3 regions of the Micromonospora sp. NPDC049051 genome follow, and region 1 is predicted to be linked to each of the others. Evidence: riboswitches for the same ligand, from Rfam matches in the RefSeq annotation. Region 1 holds a riboswitch; each other region holds the start of a gene.
The links. A riboswitch is a leader RNA that binds a small molecule or an ion and turns the genes downstream of it on or off. The one in region 1 is predicted to bind cyclic di-AMP.
Positions count from the first base shown of each region.

Region 2: it holds a riboswitch for cyclic di-AMP, as region 1 does, so the genes downstream of both, ACGFIR_RS03870 (coiled-coil domain-containing protein) here and ACGFIR_RS08960 (C39 family peptidase) in region 1, are expected to answer to the same signal.
Region 3: it holds a riboswitch for cyclic di-AMP, as region 1 does, so the genes downstream of both, ACGFIR_RS01545 (NlpC/P60 family protein) here and ACGFIR_RS08960 (C39 family peptidase) in region 1, are expected to answer to the same signal.

Region 1 covers NZ_JBICTL010000002.1:366,356-372,168, reverse strand. Annotated here, with positions in the region: gene ACGFIR_RS08970 (polysaccharide pyruvyl transferase family protein) at 1-763, opposite strand, end outside; gene ACGFIR_RS08965 (acyltransferase family protein) at 1,075-2,322, shown strand; cyclic di-AMP (ydaO/yuaA leader) riboswitch at 2,664-2,804, shown strand; gene ACGFIR_RS08960 (C39 family peptidase) at 3,037-3,882, shown strand; gene ACGFIR_RS08955 (alpha/beta fold hydrolase) at 3,986-4,732, shown strand; gene ACGFIR_RS08950 (CDP-glycerol glycerophosphotransferase family protein) at 4,742-5,813, opposite strand, start outside.
Region 2 covers NZ_JBICTL010000001.1:799,887-805,699, reverse strand. Annotated here, with positions in the region: gene ACGFIR_RS03890 (metal-sensitive transcriptional regulator) at 1-265, shown strand, start outside; gene ACGFIR_RS03885 (DUF305 domain-containing protein) at 380-1,006, opposite strand; gene ACGFIR_RS03880 (hypothetical protein) at 1,088-1,672, opposite strand; gene ACGFIR_RS03875 (YibE/F family protein) at 2,017-3,360, shown strand; cyclic di-AMP (ydaO/yuaA leader) riboswitch at 3,527-3,658, shown strand; gene ACGFIR_RS03870 (coiled-coil domain-containing protein) at 3,662-4,678, shown strand; gene ACGFIR_RS03865 (carbonic anhydrase) at 4,755-5,501, opposite strand; gene ACGFIR_RS03860 (helix-turn-helix transcriptional regulator) at 5,711-5,813, shown strand, end outside.
Region 3 covers NZ_JBICTL010000001.1:320,254-326,066, forward strand. Annotated here, with positions in the region: gene ACGFIR_RS01540 (N-acetylmuramoyl-L-alanine amidase) at 26-2,047, opposite strand; cyclic di-AMP (ydaO/yuaA leader) riboswitch at 2,286-2,420, shown strand; gene ACGFIR_RS01545 (NlpC/P60 family protein) at 2,433-3,473, shown strand; gene dcd (dCTP deaminase) at 3,528-4,106, opposite strand; gene ACGFIR_RS01555 (pyridoxamine 5'-phosphate oxidase family protein) at 4,185-4,736, shown strand; gene ACGFIR_RS01560 (zinc metalloprotease) at 4,884-5,813, opposite strand, start outside.

The sequences.
Region 1 (5,813 bases):
TGAACAGCGGGTGCGAGGTGTGGATCGGGATCTTGCTGGACTTGCCCCGGTCCGCGGGGGCGTCGCCGTAGAGCAGGGTGCCGAGCGTCTTGAGGTCCTGCGGCAGGTAGCGCAGGTTCGGGTACCGCTCGTGGTGCCGGGCGATGATCTCTGCCATCGACGAGACGTACGGCGAGACGGTGAGCGCGAGCCTGTCCTCCGGGGCCAGCGCCGCCTTGCGCTTCTGCACCCGCAGGCTGTCGCCGTGCAGGAACATCGACGGGCAGCCGATCACGTCGACGGCCGAGAAGCCCAGGGTGCGCAGGTAGTCGTGGGTGATCTCGCCCCGGACGCCGATGCTGTGCGAGCGGTCGAGGACGGCCCGTACGAACCGGGTGACGACGTCGTCGATCGGGCGCAGGTACTCCCGGTCGCCGTGGATGTCGGTCTGCACGCCGACCCCGAGCACCACCACCGGGATCTTCAGCTGCTCGATCAGCTTCGTCATGGTCTCGATGCGGTGGGCGTAGCTGCGCCGGAAGGCGTTGGCGAGCGGTACGACGTAGACGTCGTACCGCTCGTTGATCATGTCGGCCTCGCGCAGGTTGACCCTGAACTCGGTCGAGGTGATCTCGGCGGTGGCGGTGCGCAGCAGCTTGTGGGCGGCGTGGCTGAAGACGAGGTTGCCGTTGTTCTCGCCGATCCAGTTCCGCTCGAACGTCTCCTCGGGGGAGTAGACGTCGAACGGACCCTTCTTCGCCCGCATCAGGATGCGCCGGTGCATTCGTCCCGCCTCTCGTCACCTTCGGGTCCCGGAATACTAGCCAGGCATCCGGCGCGGACCCGGACGCCCTGCGCTGCCGTCTCGGGACAAAACGCCTCGACCATCGGGAACCGGGGAGGGCGTCCACGCCTGTCGGGGCATAACGGACACTCGCGGACGGTACGGAACAGAGCCTCACGTTCGGCAGGTAGGGTGCCCGACGGGCGGTACCGACCGGTGGGCCGCCAGCAGGCCCCGCGGGGCGCCTGCCCGCGGAGGGCCGAGGAGGAGACGTACGTGCTGGTGAGCCTGCGGAGCGCCGGGATGTCGGCATGACGGACGCCGCGACCGTCGCGCCGGCCGAACGGCCCGCGTCCTCGGCCAACCGCCTGCCGTCGCTGACGGGGCTGCGCTGGGTCGCCGCCCTGCTCGTCTTCGGGTTCCACGCCGCGACGATGGGCATCATCGCCGAGCCCGGCCACAAGGCCGTCGTGGACTGGATCTTCACCCTCGGCCTGTCCGGCGTGCAGTTCTTCTTCATCCTCAGCGGCTTCGTGCTGGTCTGGTCGGCGCGGCCCACCGACACCCGCCGGGCGTTCTGGCGCCGCCGGGTGGCCAAGATCTGGCCGAGCCACGTGGTGCTGTGGGGGGCGGCCCTGGCGGTCGCGGCCTGGTTCGCCGACCCGGTGGACCGGTTCGTCGCCGTGGAGAACCTGTTCCTCCTCCAGGCCTGGGACCCCCGGCCGGGCCACTTCTACAGCATCAACACGGTCAGCTGGTCGCTGTCCTGCGAGTTCTTCTTCTACCTCTGCCTGCCGCTGGCGCTGCCGCTGATCCGTCGGGCCCGGCCGTGGGCGCTGTGGGCCGTCGTGGTCGCGGTGCCGCTGCTGATCCTGGCGCTCTGGCCGGGCCAGGCCCTGGTGCCGGAGGAGAGCCGCTGGTGGTTCACCCAGGTCTTTCCGCCCGTACGGTCGCTGGAGTTCTGGATGGGCGTCGCCGCCGCCGAGCTGATGCGGCGGGGCCGCTGGCGGGGCCCGCGCCTGCCCGTCGCCAGCCTCGTCTTCGTGGCGACCTGGCTGGTCGCCGCGCAGTGGGTCCGCGCCGAACTGTGGGCGGCCCTGCTCTCGGTGGCGTACATCCTGGTCATCACCGCGGCGGCCGACGCGGACGTGCGCGGGCGGCGCTCGCCGTGGCGGTCCCGTCCGATGATCTGGCTCGGCGAGGTCTCCTTCGCCTTCTACCTGGTGCACGTCCTGGTGATGATCACCGTCCTGCGGCTCACCGGCGACTGGGGCGTGGGCTTCCGCGGCTGGTGGGGACTGGCGGTGGTGCTCGGCTTCCTGCTGGTGAACCTGGCCCTGGCCGGCCTGCTGCACCGCTTCGTGGAGAAGCCGATGATGCGGCTGCTCACCCCGCGCCGGCCCGCCCGGCCGACGCCGCCCGGCGGGGACGACGCCGGGAGCACCTCCGGCGGTACCGGGCCGGCGGAGGCGTCGGGGAAGCGGGACAGCGCCGTGCCGCGCCCCCGGTCCGCCGAGCCACGGACCGGGGACCGACCGGCGTACGTCGACTCACGCTGACCGTCCCGGCGGGCGGGACGTTCCCGCCGGGGCCGGCCCGCGCACGGACGGTAATCCCACGGTTTCGGTGACGCCGGTCACCATGGCGCCGAATCGGTCAACCAACGTGCGCGGGTCGATTCACGCCGCGAATTCGGGGTGCCGATGTCCGCCTGCTTGACCCCTCGTCCCCCGGAGGGCTCCCAGAAACGGTCGTCCCATTGAGTCACGACAGTGGCTCGATGCCCGCAAAATCGGGCCCAGGATCCAGGTTTAGGCAGGTGGGGTGGGGTTGGCAGGGCGCGAACCGGCCAGTAATGTCGGCGCGTCCGGTGCGGTACCCGATCGCCAGAGGGCGACGCCGCGCCGACCCGCCTAATCGTGAACGACGAACCGGGGACCCACTGCTTCATGGGGTGAATCCGAGGGCCGTAGGCCCTTGGTAGGGCGTTCTTCCCGCCCGAATCCGTCAGCTAACCCGGTCGGCGGTGTCGGAAGGAGTTCCATCCTCGTGCAGCACCCATCCGCCCCTCGGTTGTTCCGCCGTCTCCACGGCGTCGCGGTGCCCGCGCTCCTCGGCCAGCAGGTCGTGAGCTGACCGACCGGTCACCGTCGTTCGTCGCCCGGCATCCCGGGCGCACCCCCTGAGCAGCCCAGCACCCCGCACGGACGCCCGTCCGCGCGGTCGGTCCGCCCTGCCCTCGGCACGGATCGCGGGCTGCCCACCCCGAGCCCGTGGAGGAAACCGTGAAGCACCACCTCAAGCGACAGCTGCGTCGCCTCACGTCCGAACGTCCGTACCAGCTGGCCGCCGCGTCCGCCGCCGCGCTCGTGCTGGCGTCGGGCACGGGCGCGCTGCTGGCCAGCACCGACGAGGCCCCCGCCGCCGCGCAGGCCCCGGTCGCCGCGACCGAATCGCGCGACGACGACGCCGCCTCGCGCGGAGCGGCCCGGGTCACGACCGCCCCGTCCAGCGCCGCTCCGGCGGCCTCCAGCGCAGCCCCCTCGGCCAGCGCCTCCAGCGCCGCCGCCAACCCGGATGTGACCCGTGAGCCGGAGCGGCCGAAGCCCCCGGCGGCCAAGAGCCTGAACTACGACTACCAGGCCCAGACCACCTTCTACAACTGCGGCCCGGCGGCCGTCCGGCACGCCCTCAGCGCCGCCGGCATCGCGCGCAGCCAGGACACCCTCGGCGCCCAGCTTGGTACCGACCAGATGGGCACCGACTCCGCCGAGGACACCACCCGCGTGCTGAACGCGACGGTGAAGGGTGCGCCGTACCGGACCCGGATGATTCCCGGCGGCGCCGCCACCCCGGCCCAGATGGACCGGCTCCAGGCCGACGTCGTCGCGGCCATCGGCGACGGGCGGGGCGTCGTGGTGAACGTGGCCGGCAGCGCCACGGACACCAACGGCGGCTGGCACTCGTTCCCCGGCGGTCACTACGTCGCCGTCGTCGGCTACCAGGACGAGGGCCGGCTGGTGAAGATCGCCGACTCGGCGAACCCCGCGACCGCCTCGTACTGGATGAGCACCATCGCCCTGGCGAACTGGGCCGCCACCCGCGGCTACTCCGCCTGAGCGACACCGTCGGGCGTCGGCTCCCACCCGGGGGCCGGCGCCCGATGTCGTGTCCGGGTCACGGCCCTCGCCCTCGGCCCGCCCGGGTGACAGACTGCGCTGCATGGTCGACGGAACGGGTGACCGGGAGGACGGCCGGCGCGTGCTCCTGCTGCTGCACGGCATGGGCGCCACCGGCGAGGTGTGGCTGCCGTGGGCGCCGCTGCTGGAACGCCGGTGGGCGGGGCGGTGGCTGGCGCCGGACCTCGCCGGCCACGGCTGGTCGCCGCCGCTGCCGGAGTACTCGTTCGCGGGGCTGGCCGCGCGGATCGCCGCCGCCCTGCCGGCGGGGGAACGGCTCGTCGTGCTGGGCCACTCCCTCGGCGGGGTGGTCGGGCTGGCGCTGGCCGCCCGCGGCGCCGGCCTGCCGGTCGACGCCGTGGTCGGGGTCGGCATCAAGGCGGTCTGGTCACCGGCGGAGCTGGCGAAGGCAGGCGAGTTGGCGACCCGGCCGGTGACCTGGTTCGCCAGCCGGGACGAGGCGGCCCGCCGCTACCTGCGGGTGGCCGGGCTGACCGGGCTCGTCGCCCCGGAGCATCCGATCGTGGCGGCCGGGCTGCGCCAGGTCAACGGCCGCTGGCGGCTGGCGATGGACCCCGCCGCGTTCGGCGTGGGCGAGCCGGGCCTACCCGCCCTGCTGGCGGCCACCGACGTGCCGGTGCTGCTGGCCCGCGGCGAGCACGACCCCATGGTCACCGACGCCCAGCTCAAGGAGTTGGGCGTGCCGGTCGCCACCCTGCCCGGCCTCGGGCACAACGCCCACGTCGAGGCCCCCGAGGCGGTCCTGGCCCTCGTCGACCCCTACCGCTGACCGGAGGCGTCAGGTGGTGGGGGAGAGCGTCGCCTCGTCCGGGTCGACCGGCACGCCGGGCCCGCCGGCGGTACGCGGGGCCGGCGGGTTCCAGCCCTCGTCGAGCTGCCGCCGCGCCGCCGCCAGGAACGCCTCGGCGTACGACTCGGCCGGGAAGTCGCCCAGGTAGCGGCTCCGGGTGGTCCACCGCGCCGAGGCCAGCGGATCGGTGTCCAGCAGCGCGGTCAGCACCTCGTCGACGTTGGACATGTCGGGCCGCAGCACGTAGCCCGACCCGGCGAGGGGGAACTGCTCGCCGAACCGGTCGCCGGAGCCCACCATGTCGGTCACCGCGTACGGCTTGCCCGAGTAGAGGTAGTCGGAGATCACCCCGGAGACGTCGGAGATGAGCGCGTCCGAGCGGTTCACGCACTCGGTCAGGGTCAGCTCCCGGCTGGCGGCGGCGCCGAAGACGTGCTGCCGGCCGCTGCGGGCCCGGTCCGCGGCCAGCAGCTCGGTGAGCCGGCCCAGCTGGCGGGCGGAGGCCGGGTTCTGCGAGGTGTACGGGTGGGCCCGCAGGATCACCGTCGCGCCCCGGTCGAGCAGCCGGCGGAGCAGCTTCTCGGCCACCGGCAGGGAGCAGTAGTTGGCGTCGGCGTTGTGCCCCGTCCAGGTCGGCGTGTAGAGCACCGTCGGGTTGGCCCGCCCGGACGCCGCCTCGGGGCGTACCTCGATCGCCTCGACCTGCGGGCGGCCGACGACGACGAACTTCTCCGCCGGGATGTCGACCCCGGCGCGGGCGTACCGGTCGATGGCGGCCTGACCGGCGACGAAGATCCGGTCGAAGATCGCCGAGACCGGGTTGGCGCTCGGGGCCTTGTCGCTGTCGCCGTGGTGCAGCTGGACGTGGGTCAGCTGGGTAAAGCGGATGCAGTGGCTGTTCTTCGCGCCGTGGTTGACGTAGAACGCCACCCGCAGGCTCGGCACCAGCGCCTCGTCCATCGCCCTCGTGGTGGGGCAGTAGACCACGGGCGCGCTGGTGGCCGCCGCGATCACGGGCAGGAACTCCGGCTCGCGCACCATCACCAGGAACGGCCGCCCG
Region 2 (5,813 bases), on a different contig from region 1:
CGCCACCAAGGACCAGCTGCTCGCGCGGCTGCGTCGCGTCGAGGGGCAGGTCCGCGGCATCGAGAAGATGGTCGACGACGACCGCTACTGCATCGACGTGCTCACCCAGATCTCCGCCATCCAGGCCGCCCTGGACAAGGTCGCGCTCGGCCTCCTCGACGGGCACGCGCGGCACTGCATGCACGAGGGCGCGGCCGAGGGCCGGGCCGAGGAGATGGCCACCGAGATGATGGCCGCCGTCGGCCGCCTGATGAAGCGCGGCTGAGCCGCCGGCAGCTCCTCCGCCGTCGGCGCACCGGGTCGCACGCCGGTCTCCTCCCGGCAGGCTCCGCCCGTGGCGCCCCGGCGCCCCCCGATGGGAGACGCCGGGGCGATCGGATCAGAACCGGCCGAGGATCTTCCGCATCGTATCGATCTCCGCCTGCTGGGTGCTGACGATCTGCTGGGCCAGAGCCTTGGCCTCCGCGTGCACGCCCCGGGCCAGCTCGTCGCGGGCCATCGTGACCGCGCCCTCGTGGTGGGCGATCATCATGGTCAGGAACTGCCGGTCGAACTCCCGGCCGGCGGCGGCCGCCAGCTTCGTCATGTCGGCGTCGGACATCATGCCGGGCATGCCGTGGTCCATGTGCGGCATCTCACCCGGCGTCGGCACCGGCCGTCCCCAGGCCGCCAGCCAGCCGCTCATGGTGGCGATCTCGGGCGCCTGGGCCGCCTTGATCTCGGCGGCGAGCCGCTTGACCTCCGGGTCCGCCGCCCGCGTCGCCACCAGGTCGGCCATCTCCACCGCCTGCCGGTGGTGCGGAATCATCATCTGGGCGAACATCGCGTCGGCGTCGCCGAACGCCGTCGCGCCGGTGGCGGTGGCCGCCGGCCCGCCGGTGCCGGGGGTGCCGTGTCCCGCGCCCGGGGACGGGTGGTCGTCGCCGCCGCAGGCGGCCAGGGCGAGAGCGGCGGTGACGGCGACGCCGGCCAGGGCGGCACGGCGCGCGAGGGTACGAGTGGTCATGTCTGAGCCTTTCGGTGTCGGAACGTAGGCGGCACGACGAGGACGCGGAACGGCGTGAGCCGCACCCGCGTCGAACGCGTCCTACCTGCGCAGCACCGAGACCGTGGCGAGCCGCAGACCGACCGGCCGGGGTGGCGGGGCCCGGGGCGGCAGGACGCAGCCGACCGGACCGCCCCCCACCGGGCCGACAGCGCGTACGCGGGCCGACAGGAGCGCCGCCAGCAACAGCAGCGAGGCCGCGAACGCGCCCAGCACGGCCAGGCACACTCCCCACCCGGGCAGCTCTCCCCCCGCGCCGCCGGACGGCAGGAGCTGTCCTGCCGCGCAGCCACCGGGGCAGTCCACGACGGCCCCGAGGGCCGCCCCTACGGCATGGAGAGCCGCCCCGCCGGCGTGGAGGGCGACGTCCTGCGGGGGCGGCGCGAGCGCACCGTCGGCGTGCGGGGCGAGCGCGGGGGCCGCGTGCGGGACGGGCGCGAGCACCACCTGCCGGCCGGGCGCGAGGGCCGCGTGCGGGGCGGACGCGGCGGCGTGCCCCGACGGGGCGGGGGCATGGCCGGTCGGGTGCGAGTCGTGACCGATCGTGTGCATGGCGGCCAGCCCGAGCAGCGTGCCGACGAGCAGCAGGAGCCGCGCGCCCCGCGTCGCCGTCACCGTCGTCCGCACAACCGTCACGCTAGCGCGTCGACCCGCTCCGCACGGGTACCAACCCGCGGCGTCCCCGCATCGATGCCCGACTGAGGTCCGCGTCGCGACACCGCCCGCACGACCTGCGCCCCGGTGCGGGGGTGGCTACCATTCGGCCGGTGGCCATCCGGACTCCGCACCGTCCGCACCGCGTCCTCCGCCGGGCGGTGGCACCGATTACCCGCCGCCGGGCGGGGGCCGACGACCGGGGTACGTGACCGCACCGCCACGCGGGGACGGTCCCCCGTCCCGGCCGCGTGGCGCGGCTGAACCGACCGGCCCGCCGGCCCGTACCACGCCCTGGATTCGTTGGGAGACACTCGATGGGCGCCGACCACACCCGTCCCGCTCCGTCCGCCCCGCCGGGCGTACGGCGGGTCCTCTTCGCGACCGTGGTGCCCCTCTTCGTCGCCACGTTGATCGCGGCCCTGGTGCTGTGGCCACGGGACACGCCCGATCCCGTGGCCGGCACCGACACGCCCCGCTACCACGGCACCGTCACGCGGGTGGTGACGGAGCCGTGCCCGCCGGCCCCGGAGACCCCGGAGGGAGGCCCGGGGGAGGCACCGGGCCCCTGCGGCATGGTGACCGTACGGGTGGAGGACGGCCCCGACGCCGGCCAGCAGGTGCAGACACCGATTCCCGCCGGGCCCGGCGCACCGACCGTCGCCGTCGACGACGAGATCATCCTGGTCGAGCTCACCGACCCCGCCGACCCCACGGCCAGCGCCTACAACATCGCCGAACACCAGCGCGGAAAGCCACTGATCTGGCTGGTGGCGCTCTTCGCGGCCGCCATCGTCGCCTTCGGGCGGTGGCGCGGGCTGGCCGCGCTGGCCGGCCTGGCGGCGAGCTTCGCCATCCTGCTGACCTTCGTGCTGCCCGGGATCAGCGCCGGGAGCCCGCCGCTGCTGGTCGCGGTCGTCGGCGCCGCCCTGATCATGTTCGTGGTGCTCTACCTGACCCACGGCGTGACCGTCCAGACCTCGGTGGCCGTACTCGGCACGTTGGGCAGCCTGGTGCTGACCGGTGTCCTCGGCACCATCGCCACCGCCGCGACCCACCTGACCGGGTTCGGTTCCGAGGACGCCACCACGCTGTCGATGTACCAGGCCGACGTCGACCTGCACGGCCTGCTGCTGGCCGGGATCATCATCGGCTCCCTCGGCGTGCTGGACGACGTCACGGTGACCCAGGCCGCCACGGTCACCGAACTGGCGCACGCCAACCCCGGGCTGTCCCGGACGCAGCTCTACCGGGCGGCGACCCGGGTCGGCCGGGCGCACATCGCCTCGACGGTGAACACCATCGTGCTGGCGTACGCCGGCGCCTCGCTGCCGGTGCTGCTCCTGCTGACGGCCGACTCCCGGGCGGTGACCCAGCTGCTCACCAGCGAGTTCCTCGCCCAGGAGATCGTCCGCAGCGCGGTCGCCACCCTGGGTCTGATCGCCGCCGTGCCACTGACCACCGGGCTGGCGGCCCTGGTGACCACGGCCGGCCGTCGCGGCGGGGACACCGCCGACCGCGCCGCGACCGCGCCGACCCCCCGGCCGGCGACCGACCGGTCCGAGGCGCTGGAGGCCCTCGGCGGGCCGCGCGGGGAAACGCCGTCCGCCGCTCCCACCGGATGGTCCGGCCGGGACAGGAGTACGGACACCGCATGGTGAAACTCCGCAGCGTGACCGACCGGGGCGTCCGGCCTGATAAACGCGTCACTGGTCACCGTGTGCCATTACGAAATAACGCATTTAGTCGGCTTAGGGACGTAGATCCCCGGGAGTGCTCTCGGGTAACCTCGCTGCCGGTCACCATTGAAGGCGCGCAGCGGCGCCTGCGGTGCCGCCGCCCAATCGCCGCCAGGCGAGCCGGGGAACCAGGCACGTGGGGTGAATCCGCGACAGCGGTAGGGGCCACTTCCGCCCCGAACCCGTCAGCTAACCCGGTCGGCGGTCGACGGAAGGGAAAACTGTGACGGCACCCCTACGCCGCTGGCTGACGCCTGTGGTGGCCGTACTCGCCGCGCTGGCGGTCCTCGCCGGCCCTGTTCCGGCGGTGGCCGCACCCACCCCGCCCACGCCCTCCGGGCACGGGGACGACGAGCCCAAGCTGCTCGACGACCTGATCGAGGCCCGCAACCGGTCCTACGTCCAGGCCAAGGCGAAGCTGGCGAAGTCGAAGAAGCGCCAGCTCGAACTCGCCCTGGAGGTCGACCGCGCGCAGGCCGAGCTGAACGCGCTGGCCCCGCAGGTCAGCCAGATCGCCGCCCAGTCCTACCGGACGGGGCGGATCGGGGCGGTGTCGATGCTGCTGGACACCGCCAGCCCCGACTCGTTCGTCCAACGCGCCGCCGCGCTCGACGAACTCAACCTGGTCAACTCCAAGAAGCTCGCCGAGGTGAACGCGGTCAAGGACCGCGCCGAGCAGGCGAAGCTGGCGCTCGACGCCGAGGTGCGCGAGCAGCAGCGGCTGACGAACGAGATGGCCCGCGGCAAGAAGGAGGCGGAGAAGGCGCTCGCCCTGGTCGGCGGCAGAGGGCTGACCGGCGGCAAGGTGGTAGCCACCTCGCCGGTGGCGAAGATCGCGCCGGGTCGTACCGCCGACGGCGACTGGAAGCCCCTGTCCTGCACCGAGGACGACCCCACCACCTCCGGCTGCATCACCGCGCGCACGCTGCACATGTACAAGGAGGTCAAGCGGGCCGGCTTCAACCGGTTCGTCGGCTGCTACCGCTCCGGCGGCCCGTACGAGCATCCGAAGGGCCGGGCCTGCGACTGGTCGCTGCAACGCAGTGGCTTCTCCCCCTGGCACAACGACGACACCTACATGTACGGCAACAACCTGACCGCGTTCCTGGTCCGCAACGCCGACCGGCTCGGCATCTACTACGTGATCTGGAACAGGCAGATCTGGTTCCCGGCGACCGGCTGGAAGTCCTACAGCGGCCCGTCGAACCACACGGACCACGTACACGTGTCACTGCTCTAGCAGCGCCCCCGGGCCACGCACAGGGCCGCCCCCGCCGGACGCGGGAGCGGCCCTGTGTCGTCGGGTGGGACCGGAGTCAGGCGAGCGCGACGCTGGCCGCCGGCTCCGGCGCGTCGACCGCGAGGGCGGGCACCGCGGCCACCGTCCGCACCTCGCCGGCGGTCAGCCGGTACGACATGCCGACCACCCCGCAGCGGCCGGCGGCCACCTCGGCGGCGAGCACGGCGGAGCGGCCCAGCATGGCCTCGACGGTGTACGCGATGTGGATGTCGACGATCCCGTCGATGTCCTCCACGCCCTCGGCGGCGGCCCGGCGCAGGCTGGGCACCACGGCGTCCACCACGGCGCACAGGTGGCCCGCCGGTGGGGTGCCGGTGGCGTCCGCCGCACGCGCCGCCTGGACGGCCCCGCAGGAGTCGTGCCCGAGCACCACGATCAGCGGCGTGCCCAGGACCGTGACGGCGTACTCCACGCTGCCCAGCACCTCGGGGCCGATGGTGTGCCCGGCGGTGCGGACGACGAAGAGGTCACCCAGGCCCCGGTCGAAGATGATCTCGGCGGCGAGCCGGGAGTCGGAGCAGCCGACGATCACCGCGAAGGGGTGCTGCCCGTCGGCGACCGCGGCGCGGTGCCCGGCGTCCTGGTTCGGGTGACGCGGGGCCCCGGTCACGAACCGCCGGTTGCCGGCGTGCAGCTCGGCGAGCGCCTGTTCGGGATTCGTGGGGGCCGGCGCGGTGCCGACGTCGAGCGGGGCGCCCGTCGTCGGTGCCGGGAGCGTCAGCTCCGGGCCTGGTTGGGTGCCTGGCGATCCGGGACGGCTCATCCCCACCTCGCTCCTCGCGTGAACAGCCTGGTCACCCGGGCCGACGCTGGACGCGGGCTGCCACCACGGTCACACGCAGCGCAAGGTACGTCAAGGGATGCGTGATATGCATTTCATATGTCCGGCGACTCCCCGTACGGCGACTCTCGCACCTCGCGCACCCGCCGGACGCGAGGGTACGGAGCAAAACACGAAGCGGGGGCCATACGATGGCGGACATGGCGACGACAGGGGAGACCGGGAGCACCCGCAACTGGACGTTCCTCACCAACCACGGGCACGTGCTGCTCGCCATCGCCCGCAACCCCACCG
Region 3 (5,813 bases), on a different contig from region 1:
CGGGGGCCCTCGTCGTACGGGTGGATCAGCGGGGCGCGCCCAGCGGGGAGGGCACCAGGTCCACGTCGTCCAGGTTGACGTACATGATCCGGTGACCGAACTGGACCTGCACGTACCTGTTGTCGCCGCGGACGACCGTCCGGTCACCCGGGGCGGAGCCGTCGAACGTGACAGCCCGGTAGTACTCGCCGGGGAGCAGGTTGCCGACGGCGTAGCGCTCACCGGCCGACAGGGTGTACTGCAACGGCGAGATCGCCTGGTACGGCACGCCCTCCGGGTACGCGGCCTGCTCCGGGTAGGCCCGGCCGTACACCGGGATGGTGGCCTTACCGGCCTTCGGGGTCACGACGAACCCGACGGACCACTTCGCCGTCGGCTTCGAGGCGGGGTTGTGGAACCACCCCTTCTGCCCGAGGTACCAGATCGCGGTCCAGTCGCCCTGGACCTCCGCCAGCGCGTACGTCTGGCCGGCCGAGACGCGGGCGCCGTGGTCGGAGACGTACTTGGTGTTGGGGGTGCCGTCGGGCCGCAACGCGATGTCGTTGACCAGCGGCGCGTCGTGGCTCGGCGCGTTGTGCAGGAACAGCGCGGAGGAGCCGCGCAGCGGGCAGGGGGCCTCCGCCGGCGGCGGGTTCGGCACGCCCGGCGGCTGCCGGTTGCAGCCGGTGAACGGCGGCTGGTTGGTGGCGAAGTCGGGGTCGATGGTGACCAGCCCGGTCCGGTGCGTGCCGGTCGACTTGAACGGCGCCTTCAGCAGGTCGAAGTAGTGCGACCAGTCCCAGTACGGTCCCGGGTCCCAGTGCATGCCGCGCACGTTCGCGGCGACGGTGCCGGGGACGTTGTCGTGGCCGATGATGTGGTTGCGGTCCAGCGGGATGTTGTACTGCCGCGCCAGGTGACGGACCAGCTTGGCGGAGGTGCGGTACATCGCCTCGGTGTACCAGGTGCCGTGCCCGGCGAAGCCCTCGTGCTCCAGGCCGATGGACTTGGCGTTCACGTACCAGTTGCCGGCGTGCCAGCCGACGTCCTTGGTCTTGATGTGCTGGGCGATGTGGCCGTCGACCGAGCGCAGGGTGTAGTGCCAGCCCACCCGCTTCGGGTCCTTGACCAGGTTGACGCTGGGGCCGAAGTAGCCCTCGGTGTCGTGGATGACGATGTACTCGATCTTCTGCTGCGTGGGCCGGTTCGCCAGGTCGTGGTTGCCGTAGTCGCCCAGGGCGGGCCCGTACTGCTGGTACGGCGCCGGGATCCACTCGCAGGAGATGTCGACCGGGCACTCCAGCCCGTCGGGCCGGGCGAGCTTGCGCAGCCGCAGCCGGTCCAGCCAGGAACGGTCCGGCTGGACCGCGCTGCCGGCCAGCGTGACGCGCTGCCCGTCGTCGGTCAGCCGGCTGTCGCCGGTGGCGATGGTGGCGTACACCTCGTTGGCGAAGGCCGCCGCGGCGTCGGCGCTGTCCGCGCCCGAGTACCGGGCCACCGCGCCGTACCAGGCCGCGGGGTCGGTGCCGGCACCGACCGGGGCGCCGATCTCCTTCTGGTACGCGGCCAGCAGCGCCGCGCCGCCCCGGATGTTCGCCGTGACGTCCGTGCGCAGCGCCTCCTCGCTGGCGCCGGTCAGTTCCGCGGCGGCGTCGAGCGTCCGGAGCGCCTCGGCGGGCGGGGCGGCGGCCGGCGGCTCGTTGGCCTCGGCCAGGGACGGGCGGGAGTCGTCGCCGCGCGGGTCCTCGCTGCCCTCGTCGTGGTGGGTGCCGCCGGACAGGGCGGCGACGTGCTCGGCGTCGGTGAGGTGCATCGGTCCGTAGCCGCCGCTGGTGCTCGGCGTGCCGGCGTTGGTGTCCCAGCGGGACTGTAGGTAGGAGACCCCGAGCAGGACGCTCTCCGGCACGCCGTACTCGGCCGACGCGGCGGCGTACTGCTGCTGCCGGTCGGTCACCGGCGTCGCTGCGGCGGCGGATCCGGCGGCGGTGAGCGGCGTCGCCGTCAGGGCGGCGGCCACGGCGGCGGCCAGCAGGACGCGTCTGCTCCTCGATGTCGCTGACAGGTGCATCAGACCCCCAGTTCGGGCGGGCAAAGGTGGGGCCACCTTCGCCCCGCCCGCCGCCTTTGGTCAATACCTTTCTGTCTGACACTTCAGAAGGAAGAAAATCTTCGTCTTCCGGGTTGCGGATTCGCCAGGCGCGGGTGGGTACGGAGTGTCACTGCCCGCAGGGTTGCGGATCGATAACGGCCGTCTCTACTCTGGTCATTCGTCGGCCGGTGACAATCCGTCCAACCCGGGCGGTGGCGGTCCGACACCGCCGAGTCGCTCACGAGCGAGCCGGGGACCCAGGTTCCCGGGGTGAATCCGCAGCCCCTGCGGTAGGGCGTCCCCTTCCCGCCCGAACCCGTCAGCTAACCCGGTAGGCGGTCCGGAAGAAGGAGTACGCAGCCCGGTGGCACACCATGCCCCGCGGCCACCGTCGGCCCGGTCGGCCCGCACCGACCCGACGACGGCTGCGCCGCGCCCACGCTGGTACCGCTGCACCACCGCCCTCGCCGCCCTCGCCGCGTTCGCCGTCGTCCTGACCGGCGGCGCCACGGCGGCTCACGCCGAACCGACGGTCGCCGAGATCGAGCGGCAGATCGACGAGGACTGGAACAAGCTCGAACCGATCATCGAGCGGCACAACGCCACCCGACAGGACCTGGCCGCCAGACGCAAGCAGGCGAACGCGCTCGCCGCGCAGATCGGGCCGCTGGAGAAGCAGGTCGACGAGGCGATGGAGAAGGTGGGCGCCCTGGCCGCCCGCGCCTACAAGGGCGAGAACGTCTCCGTCGTCAACGCCCTGCTGGGCAGCCGCTCGCCCAGCGAGATGGTCGGGCAGCTCGAACTGCTCGACCGGTTCGCCCAGCACCAGCAGCAGGACGTGCGGCAGGTCGCCGAGCTGCGCGACCAACTGGCCGCGAAGAAGGCGCCGCTGGACGAGATGGTCGTCCAGCTCAGCCGCACCGAGGCCCAGCTCGCGGCGAAGAAGAAGCAGATCAACGCCGAGATCGACCGGTTGCAGAAGCTGCGGCTGCGGGTCTACGGCAACGGCGGCGGCGGGCCGCTGCGTCCCGCCCCCTGCCCGGCCGGCTACCCCGGCGGCCCGGCCGGTACCGCCGTGAAGTTCGCCTGTGCCCAGATCGGCAAGCCCTACGTCTGGGGTGCCGAGGGGCCGAACTCGTACGACTGCTCCGGCCTGATGCTCGCCGCCTGGGCGAAGGCCGGGGTCTCGCTGCCGCACAACGCCGCGCAGCAGCGCCGGGCCACCGCGTCCGTCAGCCGGAGCGAGCTGCGCCCGGGGGACCTGGTCTTCTACTACAGCGACCTGCACCACGTCGGCATGTACGTCGGCGGGGGCTGGGTGGTGCACGCCTCCCGCGCCGGGGTGCCGATCAAGATGAAGAAGGTCGACGACGGCCCGATCCACAGCTACGGCCGACCCGGCTGACGTGCCCGGAGGGTCCCCGCCCGGCGGGGGCCCTCCGCCCGCCCGCAGGTCGGGTCAGCGGGTCGGCCAGGTGCGCCAGTGCTGCCAGGAGCGGCTCGGGGTCGGCCCGCGCTGCCCCTGGTAGCGCGAGCCGTAGACGACCGAGCCGTACGGGTGCTGCGCCGGCGACGAGAGCCGGAAGATGCAGAGTTGCCCGATCTTCATGCCCGGCCAGAGCGTGATCGGCAGGTTGGCCACGTTGGACAGCTCCAGGGTGACGTGGCCGGAGAAGCCCGGGTCGATGAAGCCCGCCGTGGAGTGGGTGAGCAGGCCGAGCCGGCCCAGTGAGCTCTTCCCCTCCAGGCGGCCGGCGAGCTGGTCGCCGAGCGAGATGACCTCCAGCGTCGAGGCGAGCACGAACTCGCCGGGATGCAGCACGTAGGGCTCGCCGTCGGGTACCTCGACCATCGACGTGAGGTCGTCCTGCTGCTGGGCGGGGTCGATGTGGGTGTAGAGGTGGTTGTTGAAGACCCGGAAGAGCTTGTCCAGGCGTACGTCGATGCTGGACGGTTGCACCAACGCGGGCTCGAACGGCTCCAGCGCGAGCGTTCCCGCCTCGATCTCGCGGGCCAGGTCGCGATCGGAGAGCAGCATCCGCACACCTTAGCGAGCGACGTGCGTGACCTGCGTGTCGGAGTGCGCCTTCGTACAATTGTTCGATAGAATGCCGGCATGGCTTCCTGGTCCGAATTCGCCGCCGACGAGCCCCGCCTCGCCGACGGGATCCGCCTCCTCATGCAGCAGTACGGGCCGGGCTTCGGCTACCTGGCCACCGTCCGCGCCGACGGCGGGCCCCGGGTGCACCCGGTCTCCCCCGTGATCACCGACGAGGGGCTCTTCTGCTTCGTCGTCGACTCGCCCAAGCGGCGCGACCTGGAGCGCGACGGTCGCTACGCGCTGCACTCCTTCCCGCCGGAGGAGAGCGACGACGAAGCCTACGTCGCCGGCCACGCCCGGCCGGTGACCGACCCGGCCCGGGTCGCCCGGCTGGCCCGCAGTCACCGGGCCGCGCCCCAGGTCGACTGGCGGGTCTTCGAGTTCACCGTCGACGTGGCGATGCTGGCCCGCCGCGAGTCCGGTGTCGCTGGCGGGGCCGGCGAGTGGCACGGCCGCCCCGCCGTCCAGGTGTGGCTCGACCCCCACGCGGCTGCCGCCGGCACCGCCGTGCTGCCCGAGACCCGGTCGGGAAGCGTCGGCGGCCACGCCGCCCGCCCGGCCGCCTGAGACGCGGTGCGGCGCCCCGGCACCGTTCCCACCCGGGGCGCCGCACCGTGACCACCATCCCGCCCCCGGGCGCGGCCCACCGGCCGCACACACACCGGTGCCGGCCCCGTCGAGCGGAGCCGGCACCGGTGGAGTCGTACGGCTTGACTACGCCGCGCGGTACGCGTTCCAGGCGGTCAGCATGCGGCTGGCCTGCCCGGCGGTGAACTGGTACATGCAGGAGTCGTACGTGTAGTCCATGAAGTTGGTGATCGGGTCGGTGCCCGCGGTGCTGCAGGTGTCCCGCCCGGTCGGGCACTGGTAGGCCGGCGAGGCCTCGGCCGGCGTGTCGCTGACGCTGTCACCCGAGCCGGAGCAGCCGCCCTGGAAGGTGTGGTAGAGGTTCAGCCAGTGGCCGACCTCGTGGGTGCCCGTGTCGCCCTGGTTGTAGTTGGTGGCGGTGCCGCCCGGCAGCGACTCGCTCAGCACGACGACGCCGTCCATGGTGTTGAGCTTCCGGGCCGGGAAGGTCGCCCAGCCGAGCAGGTCGTCGCTCAGCTCACCCAGGTAGAGGTTGAGGGTGTTCTTGCCGCCCTCGCGCAGCGAGGTCTTCATCGACCGCTCCGCCGAGGAGCCCTGCACGATCGGGTACCAGGACGTGTTCGTCACCCGGTTGATCTTCTGGAGTTGGAAGCTGAACGCGGTGGCCGCGCCACCGGTCGCCCCGCTGAACGACTGGTTCAGCACGCTGATCTGCGAGTTGATCATCGAGTCGGGGATGTTGCCGCCGGCCCGGGTGCTGTTCTCCTGGATCACGTGCACCACCACGGGGATCGTGACGGTGGCCGCCATCGTGGAGGCGCCGGCGCCGGCGCGGAACCGCGCCCGCTCGCTCAGCGCGGCGGCCATGTCGGCCTCGCGCTCGCGGGTCTCCGCGAGGGTCAGCTCGTTCGGCTCGTGCTTGGCCTTGCCGCCGTGCTTGACGCGGGCATCCGAGTGGACGTCGGCCGGCTCGACGCAGACCTCGCCGGGAGCGGCGGAGAAGGCCGAAGCGGCCGGGACGACGCCCACCGCGGCGGTGCTGAGCAGCAGCGCGAG